3 regions of the Xenorhabdus sp. TS4 genome follow, and region 1 is predicted to be linked to each of the others. Evidence: predicted binding sites of a transcription regulator. Region 1 holds the regulator's gene; each other region holds the start of a gene.

What was found. The regulator PurR, encoded in region 1, represses purine synthesis genes. The targets are predictions, from matches to a motif close to CANGCAAACGTTTGCNTG.
Region 2: gcvT (glycine cleavage system aminomethyltransferase GcvT) is a predicted target of PurR. The motif match lies at 946-963, and genes of this name have one in related genera.
Region 3: guaB (IMP dehydrogenase) is a predicted target of PurR. The motif match lies at 1,059-1,076, and genes of this name have one in related genera.

What each region holds. Positions count from the first base shown of each region.
Region 1 covers NZ_NKHQ01000079.1:60,807-63,086, reverse strand. Annotated here, with positions in the region: gene sodB (superoxide dismutase [Fe]) at 1-450, shown strand, start outside; gene purR (HTH-type transcriptional repressor PurR) at 955-1,980, shown strand; gene punR (DNA-binding transcriptional activator PunR) at 1,984-2,280, opposite strand, start outside.
Region 2 covers NZ_NKHQ01000024.1:93,004-95,283, reverse strand. Annotated here, with positions in the region: gene ubiI (FAD-dependent 2-octaprenylphenol hydroxylase) at 1-695, shown strand, start outside; gene gcvT (glycine cleavage system aminomethyltransferase GcvT) at 1,068-2,165, shown strand; gene gcvH (glycine cleavage system protein GcvH) at 2,190-2,280, shown strand, end outside.
Region 3 covers NZ_NKHQ01000082.1:3,961-6,240, forward strand. Annotated here, with positions in the region: gene guaB (IMP dehydrogenase) at 1-994, opposite strand, end outside; gene xseA (exodeoxyribonuclease VII large subunit) at 1,168-2,280, shown strand, end outside.

The DNA of each region.
Region 1 (2,280 bases):
AAAGATACTGAGTTTGCCGGAAAATCTCTGGAAGAGATTATCAAAACATCTGAAGGTGGTATCTTCAATAACGCAGCACAAGTTTGGAACCATACTTTCTACTGGCATAGCCTGTCACCAAATGGTGGTGGCGAACCAACCGGAAAAGTAGCAGACGCTATCAACAATGCTTTCGGCTCTTTTGCTGAGTTCAAACAGCAATTCACTGACGCAGCCCTGAAAAACTTTGGTTCTGGTTGGACTTGGTTAGTCAAGAAAGTTGATGGCACTCTGGCTATTGTTAACTCTTCTAATGCAGCAACCCCATTGACTGGCGAAGATAAGCCAGTACTGACCGTTGATGTTTGGGAGCACGCATATTACATTGATTACCGCAATGCACGCCCTCAATATTTAGAGCACTTCTGGGCTCTGGTCAACTGGAAATTTGTTGAAGAAAATCTGGCTTAATAAGATTCGTTCTTAATACTAGCTTGAAATAATAAGGGCAGGTTTTCCTTCATGCGCGGAATTTCGTATGCTGGAGAACCCCCCCTTTAAAGTAAGTGGGACTACAAATTCTTCTTTTAGATCTTGATCAGATCAGGCAGAGGCTCCCCAGAAAAACAATCATGATTAATGCACTACTGGCGGCCAATAATCCCAATTTCAGATCTGTATCCATAGAACATCCTCAATGTGAAAATTAAGACACTTCAACATCCTAAATTTTAAGCAGTTATTTGCCATATTATCTAAAAATCATACCGCAATATTTAATCCATACTCTTTATAGCATCGATTATTGCTTTCACTTTTGAGCTAGATCAGACAAAATTCAAGGTTTACCGCTAAATTATTGCCAACCATCACCCTGTATATAAATATATTGGTAAACGATTAACAAATAGCTATACCCGACAAGAAAGATAAAGGGTATATAAATTAGACCAGAAGGTCAGGAGTCCTTTTTTCATGGCAACGATTAAAGATGTGGCTAAACGCGCTGGTGTTTCGACTACAACCGTATCCCATGTGATCAATAAAACCCGTTTCGTCGCCGAAGATACAAAGGCCGCAGTTTGGGCCGCTATTAAAGAATTGAACTATTCTCCCAGTGCCGTTGCCCGCAGCTTGAAAGTTAACCACACCAAATCCATTGGATTGCTGGCAACATCAAGTGAAGCACCCTACTTTGCTGAGATTATAGAATCGGTTGAAAATAGCTGCTATAGCAAAGGTTATACATTGATTTTATGTAATTCTCATAACAACCTTGATAAACAGAAAGCTTACCTCGCGATGCTGGCACAAAAACGAGTAGATGGTTTGCTGGTAATGTGTTCAGAATATCCTGAGCAACTTTTGAACATGTTGGAAGGCTATCGTAATATTCCTATGGTAGTCATGGATTGGGGAGAATCCAGAGGCGATTTTACCGATGCAATTATTGATAATGCCTTTCATGGTGGTTACCTGGCTGGCCGTTATCTCATTGAACGTGGTCATCGTGATATTGCATCTATTCCTGGGCCATTGGCAAGAAATACTGGAGGAGGGCGCCACCAAGGTTTCCTTAAAGCACTAAAAGAAGCCAATATCGCTATTCGGGATGAGTGGATTGTACAAGGTGATTTTGAACCTGAGTCCGGTTATCAAGCTATGTACAAGATCCTGAATCAAAAACATCGTCCAACTGCTGTTTTTTGTGGTGGAGATGTCATGGCTATGGGAGCAATTTGTGCAGCCGATGAGTTGGGATTACGCGTTCCACAAGACATTTCAATCATCGGTTATGATAATATTCGCAATGCCCGCTATTTTACGCCAGCATTAACAACCATCCACCAACCCAAAGAGCGTTTAGGGCAAATGGCCTTTTCAATGTTACTGGACAGGATCGTCAATAAACGTGAGGATGCACAAACTATCGAAGTCCACCCACGCCTTGTTGAACGGCGCTCTGTTGCAGATGGACCTTTTATCGATTATCGCCGCTGACGGTTAATTTTCTTGCAGCCATTCGGCATTAAGCGTTTCGCTATCCCCCAGATAATCAAGTAACCAGCTTAATGCCGGTGAATGGCTTTTTTGCGACCATGTTAAGCAGCATGGGCTGTCAGGCAATGGTTGTTCAAGTTCAAGTGTAATCAACTTGCCTTTACGGATCAGCGGTTGCGCACGGTGTTTAGGCACCATACCTACACACAATCCATCCATCAAGCAACTTAATCCAACATCCCAATCAGGGACAATCAGTCTCCGCTGATTATCCAAAGCCCATGTATCACGCTTAGGCAA
Region 2 (2,280 bases), on a different contig from region 1:
CTTTCTGGGATTATGAACATCATGCATTGGTAGCGACAATTCGTACTGAAGAGTCTCATGAAGGTGTTGCGCGTCAGGTTTTCCACGGTGATGGGATACTGGCTTTCCTGCCCCTGCCAGATCCTCACTTATGTTCAATTGTGTGGTCACTACCGGCTGAATCTGCGCAACAGCGCAAATCTATGGAATCCGCGTTGTTCAATCGGCAGCTAAGCGCGACATTTGATATGCGTCTTGGTCAATGTGAACTGATCAGTGATCGACAAACCATTCCATTGACGGGGCGTTATGCCCGCAATTTTGCCGCTCATAGATTGGCACTCTTGGGCGATGCAGCACACACTATCCACCCACTGGCTGGTCAGGGGGTTAATCTCGGATTTATGGATGTGGCAGAACTGATAGGTGAATTGAGCCGTTTAAACCAGCAAGGAAAAGACATCGGCCAGTATCTCTATTTAGGGCGTTATGAGCGTCGCCGTAAACACAGTGCGGCGGTTATGCTTGCAGGTATGCAGGGTTTTCGTCAGCTATTTGATGGCAATAACCCGGCTAAAAAATTATTGCGCGGTATTGGGTTATCCTTGGCTGATCACTTACCGGCAATGAAGCCGCAATTGCTTCGTCATGCAATGGGGCTAAATGACCTTCCTGATTGGCTAATCTCTCAAACCGCTTCGGTTGAAAAAATCTAATTCAGCCCGCGAATTAGAATTAGTTTTTCTCATATTAGGCTAAAGTGTGTTAAGTCGATTTACTTCATACTTTAGCCTTTTTTCAATCTAAAAATATTGTTTTCTGTCATTTGTTAAAAATTTTGAGTGTTTTTGTGTAATAAATTAGACAAAAATTCTGCATGGCAATAAGGGTCTTTTTGGATTGCCGCTGCAATGCAGCTAATTTATTTTATGGTTCATTTCCTGTTTCAGTGGTAACTTCTGATCCCAAGGTATCGTTTGCGTGATTAACCGTTTCTTTGCTTCATGATCCAACACCTGCCGGTTAATGCGCCGTCTGTTTTTTCAGGTCACGAATGTTTTCATGTCAAGAATGTAAAGAGGGAAATAATGTCAAAACACACCCCACTATATGATCAACATCTGGCATGCGGAGCACGCATGGTAGATTTTCATGGCTGGATGATGCCCCTGCACTATGGTTCACAAATCGACGAGCATCATACAGTGCGTACTGATGCCGGTATGTTCGACGTTTCCCATATGACAATTGTGGATCTACACGGTCCAGGTTGTCGTGATTTTCTCCGTTATCTTCTGGCCAATGACATTGCTAAACTCACCGAGCAGGGCAAAGCACTGTATACCGCAATGTTAAATGCTTCCGCTGGCGTTATTGATGACCTGATTGTTTATTTCTTCACTGATAACTTTTATCGCATGGTTGTGAATTCAGCGACCCGCGAGAAAGACCTGGCATGGATTAACCAACATGCTGAGAAATATGACGTTGAAATGACTGTGCGTGATGATTTGGCTCTGATTGCTGTTCAGGGACCAAACGCGCAAGTGAAAGTTCAATCACTGCTAAGCGATGAGCAGAAGCAGACGATAACTGGCATTAAACCTTTCTTTGGTGTCCAGTCGGGAAATCTATTTATTGCTACGACGGGTTATACCGGTGAAGCAGGTTATGAAATTGCACTGCCTAAAGAACACGCGGCAGATTTCTGGCAGCAGTTGTTGGCTGTAGGGGTAAAACCTGCAGGATTGGGGGCGCGTGACACATTGCGTCTTGAAGCGGGCATGAACCTTTATGGTCAAGAAATGGATGAAACTATTTCACCGTTGGCCGCCAACATGGGCTGGACAATTGCCTGGAAACCGGAAGATCGTCAGTTCATTGGCCGTGAAGCATTGGAAAGACAACGTGAAACGAATACTGAACAATTAGTTGGACTGGTCATGCGTGAAAAAGGGGTATTGCGTGGTGGTTTAACTGTCAGTTTCACTGATGGTTCCGGAGAAATGCGTTCTGGAGTAATTACCAGCGGAACATTCTCTCCAACCTTAGGATTTAGTATAGCCCTTGCACGTGTACCGCAAGGTATTGGTGAACAGGCGGTTGTCCAGCTCCGTAATCGTGAAATTCCTGTTCAGGTTGTTAAACCTGGCTTTGTACGGATGGGCAAATCACTTGTAGATTGAACAAAAAACAAGGAGAAGGCAACGATGAGTCATGTACCAGTAGAATTAAAATATACAGAATCACATGAATGGGTTCGCTCGGAAGGAAATGGTGAATATACCGTAGGCATTACCG
Region 3 (2,280 bases), on a different contig from region 1:
CAGTGCCATTCAGTGCCTCAACTGCATCTGCAATAGCCGTGATTTGAGGAACACCAACACCAGTAACGATACGGGTTGTACAAATAGATCCAGGACCGATACCCACTTTAACTGCATTCACACCCGCTTTTACCAGTGCTTTAGCACCTTCACCCGTCGCTACGTTACCGCCGATGATTGGCAGATCAGGATACTTAGCGCGAGTTTCACGGATACGCTGCAACACACCTTCAGAATGGCCATGGGAAGAGTCAATCAGCAGTACATCGACCCCCGCAGCAACCAATGCATCAATACGTTCTTCGTTGCCAGAACCTGCTCCCACCGCAGCGCCAACACGCAGACGGCCTTGCTCGTCTTTACATGCGTTTGGTTTACGCTCTGCTTTCTGGAAATCTTTCACCGTAATCAAGCCAAGCAAGTGAAAGTTATCATCAACAACCAGCGCTTTTTCAACACGTTGTTCGTGCATTTTCTGCAAAACAACTTCACGGGCTTCGCCTTCTTTTACCGTCACCAAACGTTCTTTAGGCGTCATCACCGCAGTCACAGGTTGTTCCAGATCAGTAACAAAGCGCACATCACGACCCGTAATGATACCTACCAGTTCGTTCTTTCCTGTTACCACTGGGTAACCTGCAAAACCATTACGTTCGGCCAGTGCATGGACTTCGCGCAAGGTCGTTTGTGGCGTGACAGTGACAGGATCAGTTACCACGCCACTCTCATGTTTCTTCACGCGGCTGACTTCTTCAGCCTGGCGTTCAATCGACATATTCTTATGAATGAAGCCGATGCCCCCTTCTTGTGCCAGTGCGATTGCCAGTGAAAATTCCGTCACAGTATCCATGGCTGCGGAAAGCATAGGTATGTTCAGGCGAATAGTGGAAGTTAATTGAGTGGACAAATCTGCTGTGTTAGGCAAGACTGTTGAGTGGGCAGGAACCAACAATACATCGTCAAAAGTTAATGCTTCTTTTTTAATTCGTAACATGGGCAATATCTCACCAGGCTATGGAGCAATAAGAGGGATAAAATATTGCCGCGGCATTATACAGGCCGAAATCGGTTGCCTCCAGCATTTTTTAAAAAAAATTCTTGATTAGTAATATGATGGGATTAATATCAGTCAATTAAGTCATTGTTTTGAAGTTTGATCTAGCTCACATGTCACTACCAACCAATACCGGAATTTTTTCTGTTAGCCGTTTAAATCAGACTGTTCGTCAGTTACTTGAGCTGGAAATGGGCAGAATTTGGTTATCCGCCGAAATATCCAATTTTTCTCAGCCATCGTCAGGGCATTGGTACTTCACGTTAAAAGATGAGCGAGCACAAGTTCGTGCTGCCATGTTTCGCAGTCACAATTTGAGGGCAACGTTTCGGCCACAAAATGGTCAGCAAGTATTGGTTCGGGCACAAATCACCTTGTATGAGCCCAGGGGTGATTATCAACTGATTGTAGAAAGTATCCAGCCTGCCGGAGATGGTTTGCTTCAACAACAGTTTGAAATGTTAAAGCAAAATCTTTCCACCGAAGGCTTGTTCGATCAAATTCATAAAAAATCACTCCCCTCTCCTGCAAAACAACTCGGTGTCATCACTTCCACCAGCGGCGCAGCACTGCATGATATTCTGCATATCCTGAAACGCCGTGATCCTTCCTTACCAATTGTCATTTATCCCACAGCTGTTCAGGGAGCCGAAGCGCCATTACAGATTATTCAGGCAATTGAACTGGCAAATGCGCGACAAGAGTGCGACGTTTTGATTGTCGGACGTGGTGGAGGATCTTTGGAAGATTTGTGGTGTTTCAATGATGAACAAGTGGCACGGGCAATATTCCAAAGCCATATTCCCATTGTTAGTGCTGTCGGCCATGAAACCGATGTCACCATTGCGGATTTTGTCGCTGATTTACGCGCACCGACGCCTTCTGCGGCAGCAGAGTTAGTTAGCCGCAATCAAATAGAGTTATTACGACAAATACAATCCCTGCAACAACGCCTGGAAATGGCAATGGATTATTTCTTTGCTCAAAAACAACAGAGATTTAATGTATTGCAGCACCGCCTCCAGCAGCAACGTCCTGATTTGCAATTGGCGCGTCAGCAGAATCATTTAGCTGAGTTACGGCAAAAGTTGATTGATAGTTTTTTACGTTACCTAAAACAGCGCTCAGTTTCATATGAGAAGTTGAATCAGCGATTGTTGCAAATCCATCCTGAGCGGGAAATTCAGCGTTATAACCAATCTATCCAGCAACTTGACTTTCGTTTG